Regions from separate parts of the Paenibacillus sp. 01T442 genome, predicted to be linked through region 3. Evidence: a T-box and tRNA genes for the amino acid it is inferred to sense, from the RefSeq annotation. Region 3 holds a T-box; the other regions hold tRNA genes.
What was found. The T-box of region 3 lies ahead of argS (arginine--tRNA ligase). A T-box ahead of a tRNA ligase gene usually reads a tRNA of that ligase, here a tRNA-Arg.

Region 1 (9,056 bases), on a different contig from region 3:
TATCCGCATGCGGCACGCCACGTGAATCTGCAATTTTACCAATCAAGCTCTTTGGCGTGGTCCGACTGTCCAGTAAGATTAGATTTCGTTCTTTGCAAATCTCGATAAGGATCTTCATGATTCTTTCGTCCGCGGTCGCTTTGGAACCCATATGATTATTAATACCTATGGCATAAGGAACATCGTCGATCGCCGCAACGATTCTTTTATGAATTTCTTCGCTGGACAAGTCAGTTGTAATTGCGCCTGGACCCAGCCAGCTCTTCTTCCCTCTTACAGGTTCCATTGGAAGGTGTAGAATGACCTCTAGTCCTCTGTCATGAGCTAACTGTGCATCTTGCTTCGTTGAGGGCAAGAAGGGCATTACAGCCACAGTAAATGGGATGGGCAGCTTCAGCATTTCCGCTGTCCCTTCCATGTTATTGCCAAAGTCGTCAATAACGATGGCTACTTTCTTCGTAATCGCTCCGGTTGGCTGTTGCGGTATTAAATTGGGCTCTGCCTGTGTGAAACCTGGATTCGCAATTATTACAGCACCTGTGATTAGAGTAAGCGCTACCTGTCGACATATTGCAAACGTTGGAAATGTCTTCATCCTCTTCTCCTCCTTAAAGTTTCCATCAGAAAAACTGGCTTCATAAGCATTAGCTATTGTTTCAGAAAGTCTTCGTACTATTGAGCATGCTTTCCAGTTTTACTCATTATGCTTCACTTCCTTGGCAAATATGCGCTTAGACGTGGGCGTACAAAAAAACCGTTAAAGACTCATCGTTGAGTTCTTTAACGGTTGTTATTTCGTTCTAATATCTACTTAGTGCTGCTTGCGCCCAGGAATGACCCCAGTCTGTTCGTAGGAAGCCACAATAATATCAATTTCTTTTTTCAACTCAGTAAGTAGTTCAGCCTCAGGCACTTTACGAATCATCTCTCCATAACGGAAAAGCATGCCTTCTCCGCGAGCCCCTGCGATACCAATATCCGCTTCTCTCGCTTCACCAGGCCCGTTCACGGCACAACCCAATACAGAAACCTTAATCGGCACTTTGATCTTAGCAATATAATCTTCAACTTCATTAGCGATAGAGAATAAGTCAATATCCAGACGACCACAAGTCGGACAAGAAACCAACGTTGCGGCGTTCGTAATTAAACCAAATGTCTTAAGCAGTTCTCTGGCAACTTTAATTTCTTCAACAGGGTCCGCACTTAAAGAAATACGAAGTGTGTTACCGATCCCCATATTAAGCAAAGTTCCAATCCCCGCGGCGCTTTTCACAGCACCTGTAAAGAGAGTCCCTGCCTCTGTAATACCAAGATGGAGCGGATAATTAAACGCCTTCGCAGCCTGAGAATACGCCGCAATGGCCATAGGAACATCAGAAGCCTTCAAGGATACGATGATATCATGGAAATCGAGTTCTTCCAAAATGTTGATATGGAACAAGGCGCTTTCTACCATCGCTTCAGGCGTTGGATAGCCGTACTTTTCAAGAAGATGATTCTCAAGGGAGCCCGCATTAACACCGATACGAATCGGGATGCCACGCTCTTTACATGCCTTCACAACCGCCTCAACCTTCTCACGGCGACCGATATTACCTGGATTAATGCGAACTTTGTCTATCCCGTTCTCAATCGCTGCAAGAGCCAAACGATGATCGAAGTGAATATCAGAGACCAACGGAATATGAATTTGTTTCTTAATTTCCTTGATAGCTTCAGCAGCTTCCTTATTGTTGACCGTCACACGCACAAGTTGACAACCTGCTTCTTCTAAGCGAAGAATTTCTTCAACTGTCGCTTTGACATCAGCGGTTTTGGTAGTACACATGCTTTGCATGATTACTTCGTTACTGCCACCGATCGTTAAATCACCTACCCGAACGGCTCTGGTATCTCTTCTATGGAACATTTTGGTTTCTCTCCCCATGACACCAAACATCCTCCGTTCCAATTCCCTGAAATGGAAATCGGATTGGAGGCTGTGTGTTCGTTTATGAAATTATAGGTTAAGCACTTTCTTCCTTCTTCTTACCAGAGGGCTGTGCGCCTTCTTTGGTTGTCAAAACAGGCGTAATCTTGTTTTGCACCGTTTCTTTAGAAACGACACAAGAAGATACATCCGTTCTTGAAGGAACTTCAAACATCACATCAAGCATAATACTTTCAATGATGGCTCTTAGACCACGAGCACCGGTGTTCCGTTTAATCGCCTCTTTGGCGATCGCATCAAGTGCTTCTGCATCAAATTCGAGCGAAACGTTATCCATCTCGAGCATCTTCTGGTATTGCTTCACAAGCGCGTTCTTAGGCTCGGAAAGAATACGTACAAGCGCTGCTTCATCAAGCGGCTCTAGCGTTGAAATAACCGGTAAACGGCCTACGAACTCCGGAATTAACCCGAATCTCAATAGATCCTCAGGAAGGACCATGGATAGGTATTCACCTGGTTTCAAGTCAACTTTCATGCCATCGGTGCTAAAGCCAATGACTTTTTTCCCGATTCTGCGTTTGATAATTTGCTCTAAACCATCAAAAGCTCCACCACAAATAAAGAGAATATTCGTCGTGTCGATTTGAATGAATTCTTGATGCGGATGCTTACGTCCACCTTGTGGAGGTACCGAAGCTACTGTGCCTTCAAGAATTTTGAGAAGAGCTTGTTGTACACCCTCTCCGGAAACATCACGTGTAATGGATGGGTTCTCGGATTTACGTGCAACTTTATCAATCTCATCGATATAGATTATGCCGCGCTCTGCTTTTTCAACATCGTAATCAGCCGCTTGGATCAGTTTAAGCAAGATGTTCTCGACATCTTCCCCTACATAACCAGCTTCTGTCAAAGAAGTTGCATCAGCAATTGCAAATGGCACATTCAAAATTTTCGCAAGTGTTTGCGCAAGAAGTGTTTTACCACTACCTGTTGGCCCTAGAAGGACGATATTACTTTTTTGAAGCTCAACATCTTCAAGCTTGTTCTGGGAGTTGATCCGTTTGTAATGGTTATACACGGCAACAGCCAAGGATTTCTTCGCTTGTTCTTGACCAATAACGTATTGATCCAAGATATTACGGATTTCCTTTGGTTTCGGAACATCTTTCAGATCCAGCTCTTCTTCATGCCCTAATTCTTCTTCCACAATCTCCGTACAAAGCTCTATACATTCATCACAAATGTAAACTCCCGGTCCGGCAACAAGTTTACGAACTTGGTCCTGGGATTTTCCACAAAAGGAACATTTGAGTTGGCCTTTTTCATCGTTAAATTTAAACATGGGATCACTCCTTTATTTCAAGTCGTTTCGAGTGATAACCTCGTCGATTAACCCGTATGCCTTCGCTTCTTCAGCGCTCATAAAGTTATCTCGGTCGGTGTCTCTTTCGATCTTTTCAAGCGGCTGTCCCGTTCGGTCCACGTAAATCTGGTTGAGTTTATTCTTGGTCTTGATAATCCAATCCGCGTGGATTTTGATATCGGTTGCTTGACCTCTAACACCGCCGAGCGGTTGGTGAATCATTACTTCTGCATTCGGCAGCGCGTATCGCTTACCTTTGGCTCCTGCTGTCAAAAGCAAAGAACCCATACTTGCGGCCATACCTACACAAATCGTAGATACATCCGGTTTAATAAACTGCATGGTATCGAAGATACCCATTCCTGCCGTAACAGACCCACCAGGTGAGTTGATATATAAGTGAATATCTTTTTCAGGGTCCTGGGCGGATAAAAAGAGCAGCTGGGCAATGACCAAATTAGCCACATCGTCATCAATAGCGGTCCCGATGAAGATTATGCGGTCCTTAAGTAAACGCGAGTAGATATCGTAGGAACGTTCCCCACGAGCCTCTTGTTCTACAACCATAGGAATAAGACTCATTGTACCAACTCCTTTTGCGGCAAGCGCCATGTTCTCTCACTTGAGATTCAATTACAGTTTAACACGATTGAACAACAATGTCATTTTTCTGAATTCACCTATGTAAGCGGTAATACGTATGTACTAAGGCGTTTAGACGTAAATTAGGGTAAAAGAAAGGCACGTTGCTTGCGTACGTGCCTTTACTTACCTTATTTACACGGCTGCGGAAACATGCTTGCTATTTTGAAGCAAGAAATCAACCGTTTTTCTGATAACTAGATCGTTGCTAAGACCTTCAAGAGATCCGTTGGAAGCAAACAGCTCACGAAGTTCAGCTGTTGATTTTTGGTAAGACGGTGCATATTTCTCAAGTTCCGCGTCAACTTCTTCGTCGGAAACTGTGATGTTTTCTGCAGCTGCGATAGCTTCAAGAACAAGGTTGTTACGAACACGCTTCTCAGCATCTTCTTTCATTTGTTCTTTCAATGCGCTCTCGTTTTGACCGGAGAACTGGTAGTAGATCTCAAGCGTCATGCCTTGGGAGCGAAGACGTCTTTCGAATTCTTTCACCATGATATCAAGCTCAGCTTCAACCATCGAACCTGGAATTTCAACCTCTGCGTTAGCAGCAGCTTTCTCAACAACTGCAGTTTCAAGTGCAGCTTCGGAATCTTTCTCTTTGCGCTCTTGCATACGTTTTTGAAGCTCTTCTTTGTACTCAACAAGTGTATCGAACTCACTTACGTCTTTAGCGAACTCATCATCAAGCTCAGGCAGGTTTTTGCGTTTGATATCGTGAAGTTTCACTTTAAACACAGCTGCTTTGCCTTTCAGATCTTCGGAATGGTAGTTTTCAGGGAAGCTAACGTTAACTTCCTTCTCTTCGTCCTTACCAAGACCAACAAGTTGCTCTTCGAATCCTGGGATGAATGAGTTGGATCCAAGCTCAAGGGAATACTTCTCCGCTTTACCGCCTTCGAAAGCTACTTCATCAACGAATCCTTCGAAATCAATGATCACGACATCGCCGTTAGCAGCTTGTCCTTCTTCAAGAACAACCAATTCAGCATGACGTTGTTGCAAACGTGCAAGCTCTTCATTCAATTCTTCTTCAGACACAGAAGCGTTAACCGCTTCTACTTCGATACCTTTGTAGTCGCCAAGCGCTACTTCAGGCTTAACTGTTACTTTAGCCTTGAATTTCAAGACTTGACCTTTACCAAATTGCTCAACATCTACTTCTGGACGATCGACAGGCTCGATTTTAACCTCTTCAATCGCTTCAACGTAAACTTCTGGTAAAATGATATCTAGTGCATCTTGATACAAGCTTTCAACACCGAATTTAGCTTCAAAGATTGAACGTGGCACTTTCCCTTTACGGAATCCTGGAACATTCACTTTCGCTGATACCTTTTTAAATGCTTTATCCAAAGCATCTGCTACACGTTCTGCCCCAACTTCAACTTCAAGAACGCCAACGTTCTTCTCTATTTTTTCCCAACTTGCTTTCATTTTATGCCTTCCCCTCCAAAAATGTACCATGACATATATTTTTCACGTTAAGCTCATTATAACCATTCTTTTATACCATATAACATTTTCATTTCAAGCGAGCTTTGTTCTTAGCCAGGATCTGGGCTAAATTGCTTTACAAAAGCGGTCAGGACATTGTGCGCGCGCTTCCACTGCAGCGTCATCGCGTCCACGATTCCATAAGTCTCTAATAGCTCATCTCGATCAACCGTACCAAACAATTTGTCTTGCAAAATCGCATGCAGCGCTGAGGCCCACACATCTACCGCGCTTTCTTCTGCCCTAAGCAGCTCCGTGTAAATAGAGGTGCCATACGCATAGGCAAGAAACTCCTGCCAAGTCTGAGTCGCAAAGTAAACAAAGTCAGGTTGGCTTATTTCACTAATGTCCCCGACTCTGCGAATCATATCACGAATCCGCAATGGAAAATCCTCCGCTGTAAGCGGCGTCTCATCGATTTCCACGAGAACTGTTCGGCCATTCTTAGGAAACTCAATTAAGCCGTGCTCTCCCATTTGCTTAAGCGTCTGTAACGCTTTGAATTGAAGATGAGGATGTCTAGGCCTTTCGCAAAGCCATGTCTTCACAAATTCGCTCACCTCAGGCTGCTCGATAAAAGCAAGCTGCTCCAATGCGCTTACTTGCCCCTCAAGCGAACCTTCTTGCAGCATGTTTTGAAGCTTCAACACAAAAGCACCATCATCTGAAGCTGATTTATCATGGATATACTGGCGCAATAAGGCGGATTCTTCCTCCGAATCCTCTTCTTCTGTCACGGATGATGAGAACATCGTTTCCGGAAACATGGTGAGCAGCCAGTGCCGCAGGGCTTCCCATTGATCAGACTTATTCGCATCGACATTAGGAAATTGGAGTAAGAAAGTAAGTATCTCCAGTGCTTCTTTGTACTGCTCGGAGCGCAATAGCTTCATTAGCTCGTCTTCATAGAACTGCTCTGTCTTCGGAAAAAGGATGACATTATTAGGCGTAGGATCTGTTATAGGGATCACCTCTGTTCGTGTGTCTCGCTTGTGCCAGTTTACTCCATCATTCAAATGAATGCAAAAATATTTAAAAATGAAGTTGACTCGCATTATACGTTATGATATATTAACTCTTGCTTCGCCAAACGGATCTCGTCCAGGCGGTAAGAAGTGTCATAGGTCTCAGTAGCTCAGCTGGATAGAGCACACGCCTTCTAAGCGTGCGGTCGGGGGTTCGAATCCCTCCTGGGACGTAATAGCAAGTAGAAAGACCGCGAGAAATCGCGGTCTTTTTTGCGTGCTGGTTGATGCAGTGCTGTTCCAGACAAGCCGAAGTTAATTAATTCCTTCATAATATTAAAAAGCACCCCCGCTGCAATTGCAAGCAAGGGTGCTGCTATGACCGATAGATTCTTTCGCCTACACGGATGGCCTATTTGGCTGATGATGTCCCGGCTCCGTTGAATCGAGATTCGACTGAATACGGGATGATTGCTTCGAGTGATCGATCGCACTTTGTGTTTTCTGCATCATACTTTTCTTTTTACCCATGGTAAGCAACTCCTTCTATTTATAGAATGAACGCCACCTTAGTATGGAGGGTTTCCGTACAGACTATGCTGGTTATCGTTTCCTTCCCTCTAGCATCAAGCTGGGGAATAACAAAGAGCCTGTAGGGATGCCCCTACAGGCTCTTGCTCATGCCATAAGACGTTAGTGCATGTTGTGAGGCAAATTTTTGCCTGTATGACCGTCACCTTGTGTCCTTTTATTCTTCTCGGCTTTCCTCTGCTTCTCATGCAGCTTGCTAATGAAATGACTATCCATGAGCACTCGCCTCCTGAATAAAGAATGGCATTACCCTAAATAGAATGTCACGAAAGGTCCGTATTTAATCGCATTGCCAAATTTATTATTGCGCCTCTGAATTCAACATCGGTTAGTGCCTTTTCGTATAAAGATTCAAAAGTTGCTCGATTTTGGATAAATTCAGGCTCCGATTTAATGGCTGTTTGCGTCCAGTTAATCAATACGTTCTCAGCTTGTATGAGTTCGTTGTAGGCGCGATGCAAGCCAACCTTTTCAATAATTTCTTCCATTTCAGCTTGACCCAATTCTACGCCATCTTGTTTTGCATTTTCAATTCGAATGTCCGCTTGCGCGCTAATTTGTAAAAAGTGCTCTTTCGATGCTAAATAATCAACTTGAGCTCTTGAATATTTAATTCCCATTGTCATCACCTTCGTTTATATAATGGCAGTACTTGGATTGATTGTAACAGTCTCTTTAACAAAACACAAAAAGCACGGACTGCTCTTACTTTTGTCATGTTCTGGACAGACATTTAATACCTTCCATTCGCATACCCTTTATCATTATGCTCTCCTCAAAAGAAAGGAAGGAACGTCTATGTGCGGAATAACGGGTTGGATAGATTGGCGGAAAGACTTGACCGGGTACCCGTCCATTCTAGAAAATATGACGGAAACGCTCCAACTGCGCGGACCTGATGCCTCAGGTACCTGGATTTCACAGCATTGTGCCCTCGGACATCGACGTCTAAGTGTTATGGATCCTGAGAATGGCGCCCAGCCCATGGTCCGTAAACAAGGCGACTATACGTATACCATCGTATATAATGGCGAACTCTATAATGCCCCAGAGTTAAAAAAAGAGCTCGAGCTCCGCGGCCATCAATTTCGAACAACGTGTGATACCGAAGTGCTGCTAGTCGCTTTTATAGAGTGGGGAAAAGCATGTATAGACCGCCTGAACGGCATCTTTGCTTTCGCGGCTTGGAATGACCAAGAGCAGTCACTGACCCTAGTTCGTGACAGACTCGGCGTTAAGCCTCTTTTTTATTCCCATCAGGATAGTGTATTATTATTCGGCTCTGAACCAAAAGCCATTCTAGCTCACCCTGATTTCAAAGCAGAGGTTGGTGCCGAAGGCTTTGCAGAAATATTCGCTGTCGGACCGGCTAGAACGCCTGGACATGGGATTTATCGCAACATGTCTGAGCTGAAGCCAGGTCAATTTGCTATTTTTGATCGGAATGGCTTATCCATTCGAACGTATTGGAAGCTCGAAAGCCATCAACATCCTGATGATATCGCCGGCACAGCCGCGCAGGTACAGCAATTGCTTAATGATACGGCAGAGCGCCAATTAGTTTCAGACGTCCCTATCTGTACGCTCCTCTCAGGCGGACTTGATTCTAGCGCCCTCACTGCGCTCGCTTCGACGCATTACAAGAATAGCGGGCAAGGACCGCTTCATACCTTCTCCGTGGACTACAAGGATAACGATAAGCATTTCAAAGCGAACCTGTTCCAACCGAACTCAGACGCACCTTGGATTAAAAGGATGACTGAGCATTTAGGAACCGAGCATCATTACATTGAATTTGATACGCCAGAGCTTGTGGAATCTCTGAAGACAGCCGTGATCGCCCGCGATACACCGGGCATGGCCGATGTCGACGGGTCTCTCTATTTATTTTGCCGAGAAATCAAAAAGGAAGCAACGGTCGCGATATCTGGAGAAGCGGCTGACGAAATATTCGGTGGATACCCTTGGTTCCACAATACAGATGCACTAGAAGCGAACACGTTTCCGTGGTCACTTAAGTTAGCCAATCGGGTCGACCTGCTCGCCCCAGACTTCGTCGATT
Region 2 (7,184 bases), on a different contig from region 3:
TATAAGCTCCACACTAGGGGGAATTAGTTCCATGTCCAGACGTCCAGTCGTTGTGAAGTTGAGAACAGGACTTCATGCCAGACCTGCGGCATTGTTTGTTCAAGAGGCGAATAAGTTTTCATCGGAGATCTTTGTTGAGAAAGATGAGAAGAAAGTGAATGCGAAGAGCATCATGGGAATTATGAGTCTTGCGATCAGCACAGGGACCGAAGTCTTCATAAGTGCAGAAGGTTCGGATGCAGAGCAGGCTGTAAACGCTTTAGTCACATTAGTCAGTAAGGAAGAGTTGGAAAACCAATAATCCTTTAAAAGCCTACCTTTCGAGGGGGCTTTTTTGCATTGTAGAAGTAAAACGCTAACTTTCTAAAAGTGTCAAAATTGTTAACAAATAGTGGCATGGGGCAACCTTTTTCATTTGGCTACGTCTAATAAACGTGGTCGTGATGGATAAGGCTATTTGTATTTCCAAATAGCGCCCCTATCCCAAGCTTGAAGAAGGAGCCGAAGTGAAATGAATGTAGTAAAGAAAGAAATGATTGCCTTACTGGCTGTACTCGTATTTCTAGTTAGTACGATTACTGCACCAGCCGCGCATGCGGTATCAACAAGTTCGTCCTTTATTTTACTTTATATCGACAAGTCAGAAGCTTTCGTAAATCAAGAGCAAATCCATCTAGAATCCCCCTCTACCATCATTGATGGAAGCACCTTTGTTCCAGCCAAGTTCCTGGGTGATACATTAGGATTTCAAGTAGAATGGAATGATTTATCCCGTACCATTCAAATGGCGCCTCCAGGTTACAACATCGTGCTTGATCCCGATCATAAGACGGTGACAACGAATGGGGTGGATGTACCCTTTAAATCCGTAGCCGCTATCGTGAATGGCAAGTTGCTTGTGAAGCTGACATGGTTGGCTGATTACATGGGTGCAAAGTATACCTACAATAGCGAGCTAAGACGTGTAGAGATCGTGCATTTTAAAGCGCCAGAGGGCATCTACATCGATCAAGATAGTAATTCTCGCCCAGTTGCCAAATTCGCCACTGCGAAGCCTACCTACAGGCTTGGAGAGCCTGTTAAGTATTTGGATTTGAGTTATGATCCAGATGCAGAGGGTATCGTGTCTTTCGATTGGACAGGGAAACAAGAAGCATTCTTCAAAGCAGGCCAATATCCAGTAACTTTAACGGTTAAGGATGGCCATGGTCATGTGAGTAAGTTGTTCAAAAGCTTTGTTACTGTTGTAAATGAACCGTATTTGTCAGAAGTTGAATACCCGATATATATGAAACCAGTTGGCGGGTTCATCAAAACGAACTGGACGACGATTTGGTCCCATTTTAACGAGTTACCGATGCTTCCGAAAGACGTGAAAGAAGTACAAGGACGTACGCTGCTTGTTAGCGACAGTCCAGAAGAATTCACGTCAAGCGGTATTTTGTATCAAGACAATATTAATGGTAAAGCGCGCTTATACGCGGATCATATCAATGGCACGCAACAGAAGATGACATTTGCCATCTTTGCAACAAACAACACAGATAAGCCGATTACGATTAAAACAACAAATAAAGGCGAAGTATACCCTTCGGTTTATGCGAATTTGATCGGCAGCGAAGCTTCGGTTGATTTCCTTCTAAACAACGTTTATACAGATACAATGACAGTTCCGCCTCATGCAAGTTATGTCTATGCGAAGCTTCCTGATTTTTATCCAGGGCAAGGCGTGAATTTGTTCTATGATGTCGAAACAGACGGCGAGCTTCAAATGTCCTTTATCGCAACGGATAAGATGCTAACACCAACGATAGTGAAGGAGTTGCCTTTACTCTCCTTTAACGGTCATGTTCGCGGTACTTTCCCCGTTTCCGAGATTGAATGGAAAATTGATGCTACGAGCTTTACGAAAGCCTCCAGATTAACGATCGGTGACAATAAGACGGATCCATTCGTCAAAGGCTACGACGTGATGCGTAAGCAAGTTGTAGAGAATGGTGGTAATTACGGCGTCGTCTACAAAATTCATGCGGATAAGCCTCGCAAAATGGCTGTGATGATCATGGCTAGAGGCGGCGTCTTCAAAGGGCCGTTTAAAATCAACGGTGAAATCATTCCTGTACCGTATTCCGGTGTTATTACGGCCTTCGATGGCTTGGTAGTACTGGCACGTACGACTGGTACGGAAGATGCGTTAGATATTGAGTTTACGCCTCCCGCGGGCTCAGCGTTCCCGATTGATTTGATTTTCTACCCATTGGATGAGAAGAAATGATGAATTAAAAAAAACCAGCCGAACATCAAAGCTCATGTGAGCAATGAAGTTCAGGCTGGTTTTTTTCATGTATGAAATGATTAGACGCGCTCGATGACTTTATCGATGAGTCCGTATTCGGCTGCTTCTTTAGCACTCATGAAGTTATCACGGTCCGTATCCTTCTCGATGCGCTCGAACGTTTGTCCCGTGCGCTCTGCTAGGATCGTGTTCAGGTTGTCTCTCATTTTCAAAATACGCTTAGCGCGAATCTCGATATCAGAGGCTTGGCCTTCTGCGCCGCCAAGTGGTTGGTGAATCATGACTTCGCTGTTCGGAAGCGCATAACGCTTGCCTTTGGCACCAGCAGTGAGCAAGAATGCACCCATGGAAGCGGCCATACCTACACAGATCGTGGATACGTCTGGTTTGATGAACTGCATAGTGTCGAAGATCGCCATACCGGCTGTGATGGAGCCGCCTGGGCTGTTAATGTAAAGCGAGATATCTTTATCAGGATCTTGAGCGGCCAAGAAGAGCAACTGAGCAATGATGGAATTCGCCACAACATCGTTGACACCCGTGCCTAAGAATATAATGCGGTCTTTCAGCAAGCGAGAGTAGATGTCATATCCTCTTTCACCGCGCGCGTCCTGTTCGACGACCATAGGAATAAAACTCATGAGAATGACCTCCTTGGGGTTGGATTACCTACTATTGGGTACATACTATTTACAGTATCTACAAGTATGATAACGAAAAAACGTCTGAAGGTCAAGAAAGGTCAAACTAAACACAAAAAAAATCAGCTTCAGAGCTGATTTGGCGATTAAACCGTAACTCTTGTAGCTGATTTGTTGGACGCGCCCGAAAGGAATCGAACCTTTATCTCAGGCTTCGGAGGCCTACGTCATATCCATTGGACCACGGGCGCATAGTAGTAGAAAAAGTGAAGCAAGGGTTATTATAAGTCAGCTTTCCATAAAAAGCAAGATGGTAAGCCCTTACAGGCCTATTTGGAGAAAAATGTTTGAACAAATGTTGAATGTTGCGAAGGAAATGGTTATAATAAGAACTGTAAACGAGAAACGAAATACGGAATTGTGCAAGGAACTTTTTTTTCACCCGGGTGGGACATAAAATGTATACCTGGGACAAAAAACGTCCTACATTGGATCGGGAGCGTTGGAAGTCGTCCTATGAGAGAGATTCTAGACATTCAGAAACAGCTCATGCCTGATCTTATGGACATCATGAAGAAACGCTACTCGATTCTGCAACACATCTTGGTCTCCGGTGTTGTCGGACGAAGGACGTTAGCGTCCTCACTCGACATGACGGAGCGCGTACTGCGCGGTGAAGTCGATTTCCTGAAGGAGCTAGGGCTTCTGGAGTCGGACACAAGCGGCATGAAGATCAGCGAGTCTGGTCGTCAACTGCTGGAAGACATGCAGCCGATCATTAAGATGGCGTTTGGCTTAACAGATCTGGAAGATAGCATTGCCAAAGCTTTTCACATCTCCAATGTGATTATCGTACCTGGGGATTCCGACACTTCCGTATTTACGAAGAAAGAGCTTGGACGCGCTGGCGCGGCCGCCTTGCGTAAATATGTCGCCAAAGATGATATCATCGCGGTAACAGGTGGGTCGACCATGGCTCAGATCGCCAATAACCTAGCTATCTCGTCTTCGATGAAAGGTAGTTGGTTCGTTCCTGCACGTGGAGGACTTGGTGAAAGTGTGGATATGCAAGCGAACACGATTGCTTCCATCATGGCCAAGAAAACTGGTGGGAAATACAGGTTGCTGCATGTGCCAGATCATCTTGGGGAAGAAGCGTATCAATCGCTGATTCAAGATCCACAGATTCAGGAAGTTGTGAACGCGGTGCGCAGTTGTCGCATTGTTGTACATGGTATCGGAGATGCTATGGTCATGGCACGCAGACGTAAAGTAGATAATGATACTACGAGTAGTCTGAGAGCTGATGGTGCACTTGCTGAGGCGCTTGGTTATTATTTTGACCGCCAAGGAAATGTGGTTCATAAGATGCCGACAGTCGGACTTCGACTGGAAGATCTGCAGCGTGTTGAGGTTGTGATTGGTGTTGCTGGCGGGAAGAGCAAGGGGGAAGCGATCGCTTCTGTACTACGACATGGGCAAGAAGATGTGCTTGTTACAGATGAAGCAGCTGCCTTAGAAATCATGAAGCATGTATAGCTGAAAGTTGCCATCATAACGTAAGCCATTCATGGCTGCGTTTTGAAATATAATATTTATGTAATCTTAGGAGGAAATGACGATGACAACAAAAGTAGGTATTAACGGTTTCGGACGTATTGGTCGTAACGTATTCCGCGCAGCATTGAACAACCCAGATGTACAAATCGTAGCAGTTAACGATTTGACAGACGTTAAAACATTGGCTCACTTGCTTAAATATGACACTACTCACGGTAAACTAGACGCTACAGTTGAAGCTGGCGAAGGCGAATTGATCGTTAACGGTCGTTCCATCAAGGTTTTTGCTGAACGTAACCCTGGGGATCTGCCATGGGCATCTGTAGGCGCTGAAATCGTAATCGAATCCACTGGTATTTTCACAGCGAAAGAAAAAGCAGAACTTCACTTGAAAGGTGGAGCTAAGAAAGTTATCATTTCCGCTCCAGCTTCTGACGAAGATATCACAATCGTACTTGGTGTTAACGAAGACAAATACGATCCAGCTGCACACACAATCATCTCCAACGCTTCTTGTACAACAAACTGTCTAGCTCCTTTCGCGAAAGTTATCAACGATAGCTTCGGAATCGTAAAAGGTATGATGACAACTGTTCACTCGTATACAAATGACCAATCCGTTCTAGACGTTCCACATAAAGACCTTCGTCGTGCTCGTGCAGCAGCTGAGAACATCATTCCTTCCAGCACTGGCGCAGCAAAAGCAATCGGTCTAGTACTTCCTGAGCTTAAAGGCAAATTGAACGGTATGGCAATGCGTGTTCCTACACCTAACGTATCCGTAACTGATTTGGTTGTTGAGCTTAAAGTTAACGTAACTGTTGACGAAGTAAACGCAGCTTTGAAAGCAGCTTCCGAAGGCCCTCTTAAAGGCATTCTTAACTACACAGAAGATGCACTTGTATCCAGCGACTTCAATGGTGACCCAGCTTCTTCCACAATCGACGCTTTGTCTACAATGGTAGTTGGCGACAACATGTTGAAAGTTGTTTCCTGGTACGATAACGAGTGGGGTTACTCCAATCGCGTTGTTGACTTGGTAGCTTTCATCGCGAAAAAAGGTCTGTAATTTCATAATTCATCAACTGGAAAACCACATGAAGGGGAGAAGAGATTCTCCTCTTTATGTGCGATTTACACATGGAAAAAGATAGAACCGGTAGATAACCATACATGCCAGAGCTAATGCTTACGAAGTCAGTTTTCTGACGAAAACTTTTAGGAGGCCTTTACGATGAATAAGAAAAGTGTTCGCGATGTTGAAGTAGCTGGTAAAAGAGTATTTGTTCGCGTTGATTTCAACGTGCCTGTAGAAAACGGACAAATCACTGACGATACACGTATCAGAGAAACGCTTCCTACGATTAAATTCTTAGTTGAGCAAGGCGCTAAAGTAATTCTTGCTGCGCATTTTGGTCGTCCAAACGGTCAAGTGGTTGAGGAGCTTCGTTTAACACCAGTTGCTGCGAAATTGGCTGAGCTTCTGGGTCAAAACGTGATCAAAGCGGATCAATCCGTTGGTGAAATCGTGAAAGCACAAGTTGATGCGCTTGAAAATGGCGACGTTCTTTTGCTTGAAAACGTTCGTTTCAACGAAGGTGAAGAGAAGAATGATCCTGAATTGGCAAAAGCTTTTGCTAATCTAGCTGATCTATTCGTGAATGATGCTTTCGGTGCTGCTCACCGTGCACATGCTTCGACTTCAGGCATTGCTTCTTATATCCCAGCTGTTTCCGGTCTTTTGATGGAGAAAGAGCTTGATGTTCTTGGTAAAGCATTGAACAACCCAGAGCGTCCTTTCACAGCGATCGTTGGCGGATCCAAAGTAAAAGACAAAATTGCAGTCATTGAGAACCTTCTGAACATTGCAGACAACGTCTTGATTGGCGGCGGTCTTTCCTATACATTCTTGAAAGCACAAGGCTACGAAATCGGTAAATCACTTCTGGACAATTCGAAGCTTGATTTAGCGCTTAGCTTTATTGCGAAAGCCAAAGAAAAAGGCGTTAACTTCTTACTTCCAGTGGATATCGTTGTTGCTGATAAATTCGGCGCAGATGCGAACACGCAAATCGTTGGCATTGACAGCATTCCTGCAGATTGGGAAGGCATTGACATCGGACCGAAAACACGTGAAATGTATGCAGACGTTATCGCAAAATCCAAACTTGTTGTTTGGAACGGACCGATGGGCGTATTCGAAATTGAGCCTTTCTCCCACGGTACACGTGCAGTAGCACAAGCATGTGCAGACACTGAAGGTTACACAGTTATCGGTGGTGGCGATTCCGCTGCTGCAACTGAGAAATTCCACTTGGCTGAGCAAATGAACCACATGTCCACAGGCGGCGGCGCTTCATTGGAGTTCATGGAAGGTAAAGCATTGCCAGGCGTAGTAGCACTTAACGACAAATAATATCAATTTTTATTATAACAAAAGCGTATGCATACGACGTCAGTTATTCTGACGAATAACTTTAAGGAGCCAAACCATGAGCAGAACACCGATTATCGCGGGTAACTGGAAAATGTTCAAAACCGTTTCCGAAGCAATCAGCTTCGTGAACGAAGTAAAAGGCAGCACAGTAGAAGGCGTGGAGAGCGTTATTTGCTCCCCTTTCACAAACCTTCCTGCGCTTGTTGAAGCTACAAAAGGTACTAACGTTCATGTTGGCGCACAAAACCTT
Region 3 (4,761 bases):
GCCCAACCGATAGCCCAAGTGAGGAACCAGGTGTAATCAAAATTCGTTTGAACGGCAGTCTCTGAAGGGAGCAAACCAACTTCGGACAAGCCATAACGCTTACTGCCTAGGACAGAAGCCAGCTCACTGTTCGCATTTGTAAACTTCGCATCCCCACGGGCTTGCGTATATACATCAGCTCCACCGAGATCTACATACGAAGAACCTGGGTAATAATTGCTGTTAACGGCATTATTGTCATCCCTACCCGGAGCCCACACCCAAATCAGGTTGTTCAAGCCGTGATAATTAGTGTAGCGGTCGTACATGTTTTGCCATAACTTTTTGTAACTTGCTGCAGACTTACCACCCKACCAGAAGCCGATGTTCATCTCGTGATAAGGTCGCCAGAGAACGACTACACCTTGATCCCGAAGGGATTTCAAATAGCCCGCTATCGTATCGATATGCGCTAACCATTTGTTATACAAGGTGGTACCAGGGGTTGTGAGCAAGTCGAAATTCGCCTGTGACATGGAGCTGATCACACTGTTCCATCCGCCATCATCTACTGTGGCATCCAAAGGGTTCGTCTCATGCCAAGAAAGTGTAACAAGTCCGCCTTTTTTCCAGTAGTCCGTAGCATGATCGACAATGAAGGAGCGCCATTTACTGAGATCGGAAGCGTTCGTCACATTGTATAAAAGATCGTATCCAATCATCGCAGGGTACTTGCCCGTTAAATTATAGAGGTGATCGGTCTCCAAATAGCCATAATTTTGCCCTCGTACGTATTGTCCTGAGATGATTTGATTATTCGTTTGGACAGTATCGAAATAATTCAATACGTCTTGCACAGCTTGCGTTGCATTAGGATTAACAGGGGTTGCAGCATGAGCAGTTGGTGCACCTATCGATGGTAAACCGGAAACGAGCAGAGCCACAATAAGTGTTGTGGCAAGTAATTTGGACAACCATGTGTTCAACATTCGTTAATTTCCTCCTAGAATGGATTGGTGTTAGTGAACTGTTCGACTCATTCGTTGCATTGCCAGTATAGAAAACGTTTACATTTATTTAGATATTATCTTCCCTCCTCTGGTACAGTATGGTTACAATTGTAAATGCTTTAAAAGGGGAAGAAGTCTAATTTTTTTGGAAACAAGTTATGGATCTTCGGATCTTCGTACACGCCTGCAACCTTCAAGCTGAGTATAAGTCAACGAATATGGGCTTGACATTCCCTTGGATCCCTTGTAAGATATTGAAAAATTCATATCGAAATATTAATGAATGGGACAGTAATTCCTAACAGACAGTCGCAGCGAGCCGGGTCAGTGTAAGCCGGTACGGATGTTAAGAATGAAACGGACCCAGGAAATGGTTTGCCGAAAATMGGAGTAGGTAAATCCGGTCTGTCGACCGTTACGAAACAGAGGGGTTAAACCAGAGGTTTAACACTTAGAGTGGTACCGCGGGAATGTTCAGCTCTCGTCTCTTTTATAGAGACGGGGGCTTTTTATATTTTCTAGAAAAGATAGGAGAGAATTACTATGTTAAATTATAAGCTCTATTTTGCAGGGGAAATTACATCGTTACTCACTGGTTTCGAGGCCCAAGACATTATGGCATGGATGGAATACCCAGCGAATCCGGATCAAGGGGATCTATCTTTACCATGTTTCCGACTAAGCAAAACCCTTAGTAAATCACCACAAGTCATTGCTGAGGAGTTAAAAGCAACCCTAGAAGATGAGTACATCGACGAGATGAATGCCGTATCCGGTTATCTAAACATTTTTCTCAAGAAGTCTACATTTGCAGAATCTCTTATTCGTCATATAAGTCAAGCTGGCGAACAGTATGGCTCACAGACTTTGGGACAAGGAAAGACGGTTGTGATCGACTATTCCTCGCCGAATATCGCGAAGCCCTTTCATGTTGGTCACTTGAGATCCACGGTGATCGGCAATGCGTTATATCAGATTCACGCCTTTCTAGGATACAACTGTGTGGGGATTAACCATTTAGGCGATTGGGGGACACAGTTCGGGAAGCTGATCGTTGCCTACCATTTGTGGGGCAGTAAGGAGGCTGTAAACGAGAGAGCTATCGATGAGCTTCTCGATCTGTATGTGAAATTTCATGAGGAGGCTGATCACGACCKAACGTTAGAAGATCAGGCTAGATCTTGGTTTACGAAAATGGAGCACGGTGATCAAGAAGCACTAGCTTTGTGGCAGTGGTTTGTGAAGATCAGCCTCAATGAATTTCAGAAGATTTATAAGCTGTTAGGTGTTCAATTCGACACATATCAGGGGGAAAGCTTCTACAATGACAAGATGGAGCCCGTCATTCAGGAGCTGAAGGAGAAGCAGCTTGTGGAAGAAGATGAGGGTGCTTTATTAGTTAGGTTAGATGCCTATGGCATGGCACCAGCATTAATGCTGAAGAAAGATGGCAGCTCCCTGTATCATACGCGTGACCTAACGGCGGCTATATATAGAGCGGATAAATACGAATTTGAGAAATTGATCTATGTGACGGATTATGCTCAAAATCTTCATTTTCAGCAGTTGTTTAAGGTTGTTGAATTAATGGGTTATACGTGGTCCTCCAAACTTGAGCATGTCGCATTTGGCCGTGTGAGCATTGAAGGGGGAAGCTTGTCGACACGCAAAGGCAACGTGATAAGACTGGAAAACTTGCTGGAGCAATCTATTCAGAAAATAAGAGATGTCATCGAATCAAGAAACCCAAGCTTGGCGAATAAAGCTACAGTTGCTGAGCAGGTAGGAATTGGAGCAGTGATATTTAACGATTTGAGTGCGAATCGAATCAAAGATATTGATTTTTCGTGGGAGGAAGCTCTTAACTTCGATGGTGAAACGGGGCCTTACGTACAGTACACCTATGCAAGAACTTGCAGTGTGTTGAAGAAAGCGCAATTGGCTGACGGACATTCGATGGATATGGCGGAAATAGACGGAGCTAATTTGCAAAATAATGAGGCCATGGCGGTTGTGAAAATGCTCTATTTGTTTACGGAAAGAGTAGAGCAGGCCATGGTAAAGCTGGAGCCTTCGATCATATCGCGTTATCTCATTGATCTCGCGCAAGCATTTAATCGCTTTTACCACGCCTGTTATATCCTAGTAGAGGATGCACAGGTACGTGAAGCACGACTAGCTCTGGTCCAATGCGTTCAAATTACGTTGCGTAATGGCTTGAAATTGATCGGTTTACAAGCTCCTCATGAAATTTAATGGAGTTAATCATTAATGCAGTTAAATAAAATTCGACAAAGTAAATTGGTAAAAATCCTCATTCATGAGAGATTTTCTTAGGGGGAATACTACTGGATAATACAGGTGTGACCCTTAAGGAGCTGGTTTGTCGTGTTAAAGCGAGCTGCTGCGATTGTTTCGACATTCTTATTGGCAAGKGGATGCTTAGGAAATACGGCTACGCCCAAAGATCCAAGCATGGAAGCGAAGCAAGTTGCCCCTTTTGTCCAGATATCTTCTCCACCGATACAGCCCTATCATTCGACTTCAAAGAAACAAGCAGAACCAGAAACCAAAGTCTCTCAGGTGACGCTTGCTGCAATCGGGGATATCCTCATCCATGATAAAATTTATATAGACGCTAAGCAGAAGGATGGAAATTATAATTTTAATCACATTTTCGCGGGGGTATCGAACATATTACAAGCACCTGATATCCTTGTTGCTAATCAAGAAACGATGATTGGTGGCAAGGAGCTGAGTCTATCCACTTACCCTGCATTTAACAGCCCTCACGAAATTGGTGATGCTCTGAAAGTAGCAGGAGTGGACGTTGTTACGGTTGCCAATAATCATGCGCTAGACCGAGGCGAGAAGGTCATTCAAAGCGCACTCACCTATTGGGATACCCTTGGGATTCCCTACACGGGTGCATTTAAATCCCAGAACGATCGGGACATTATTCGAACGGTCACGCGAAATGAGATCACGTTCTCCTTCTTAAGTTACACCTACGGAACGAATGGGATATCAACACCGAAGGGAAAGCCGTTCTTGGTCAATCGAATCGATGATTCGCAAATTCGTACGGATGTGGAACAAGCCAAACAATTGTCGGATGTCATTGTGGTTGCACTCCATTGGGGGAACGAATATCAACGATTTCCGGATGCCAGTCAAACTAGTCTTGCTCAAAAGCTAGCGAACATGGGGGTTCATATCATCATTGGGAATCATCCGCATGTTTTACAACCGCCTGCTTGGGTAGAAGGGAAGCACGGGCATCGAGCCTTTGTTGTTTATTCGCTGGGCAACTTTCTATCCGCTCAAATCAACTTGTATAAGCAAATAGGTGGCATGGCAACCATTGACGTGTTGAAAACCACCAAAGAGAATACCACTAAGATTGAGCTCATAAAGCCCAGCTTTCATCCAACCTACGCGTATAGTCAGCAAGGGCGCCATTTTCAAATTATTTCAATGGATAGGTTAACCAATGATCAACTCATTCATGCTAAAACTCACTATGAAATGATAATAAAACATATGCGAACGAATATACCCGAACTGGATATTAAGTCGTCAATGTGAGAAATCAAAAACACCGCTCCTTAAAAGGGCGGTGTTTTGTTTTGCAATCCATCACGATGAGGATTCATCCTGCGGTGTCGCTTTAGCGAGGTTCAACTTCAAAGCAGTTTTCTTGGCTACTAATTCTTTCGCTAAATCTTTTTGTAGTCGATCATTAGTCTTAACCTCTTCGTTCAATTTATTC

Region 1: it has a tRNA-Arg gene. The T-box ahead of argS (arginine--tRNA ligase) is inferred to sense a tRNA for this amino acid. The anticodon was not compared.
Region 2: it has a tRNA-Arg gene. The T-box ahead of argS (arginine--tRNA ligase) is inferred to sense a tRNA for this amino acid. The anticodon was not compared.

Annotation. Positions count from the first base shown of each region.
Region 1 is NZ_JBFTPF010000020.1:6,787-15,842, reverse strand. Features, by position in the region: gene AC1DLM_RS17395 (divergent polysaccharide deacetylase family protein) at 1-595, opposite strand, end outside; gene ispG (flavodoxin-dependent (E)-4-hydroxy-3-methylbut-2-enyl-diphosphate synthase) at 812-1,912, opposite strand; gene clpX (ATP-dependent protease ATP-binding subunit ClpX) at 2,010-3,278, opposite strand; gene clpP (ATP-dependent Clp endopeptidase proteolytic subunit ClpP) at 3,291-3,881, opposite strand; gene tig (trigger factor) at 4,077-5,378, opposite strand; gene AC1DLM_RS17370 (hypothetical protein) at 5,489-6,409, opposite strand; tRNA gene AC1DLM_RS17365 (tRNA-Arg) at 6,563-6,636, shown strand; gene AC1DLM_RS17360 (hypothetical protein) at 6,803-6,934, opposite strand; gene AC1DLM_RS17355 (DUF4023 family protein) at 7,097-7,210, opposite strand; gene AC1DLM_RS17350 (hypothetical protein) at 7,258-7,614, opposite strand; gene asnB (asparagine synthase (glutamine-hydrolyzing)) at 7,793-9,056, shown strand, end outside.
Region 2 is NZ_JBFTPF010000019.1:26,205-33,388, forward strand. Features, by position in the region: gene AC1DLM_RS17010 (HPr family phosphocarrier protein) at 32-301, shown strand; gene AC1DLM_RS17015 (stalk domain-containing protein) at 512-2,275, shown strand; gene clpP (ATP-dependent Clp endopeptidase proteolytic subunit ClpP) at 2,356-2,937, opposite strand; tRNA gene AC1DLM_RS17025 (tRNA-Arg) at 3,117-3,188, opposite strand; gene AC1DLM_RS17030 (sugar-binding transcriptional regulator) at 3,454-4,476, shown strand; gene gap (type I glyceraldehyde-3-phosphate dehydrogenase) at 4,559-5,566, shown strand; gene AC1DLM_RS17040 (phosphoglycerate kinase) at 5,732-6,913, shown strand; gene tpiA (triose-phosphate isomerase) at 6,990-7,184, shown strand, end outside.
Region 3 is NZ_JBFTPF010000140.1:191-4,951, reverse strand. Features, by position in the region: gene AC1DLM_RS34190 (glycosyl hydrolase) at 1-968, opposite strand, end outside; T-box leader at 1,260-1,481, shown strand; gene argS (arginine--tRNA ligase) at 1,533-3,245, shown strand; gene AC1DLM_RS34180 (CapA family protein) at 3,378-4,577, shown strand; partial or broken gene AC1DLM_RS34175 (hypothetical protein) at 4,629-4,761, opposite strand, start outside.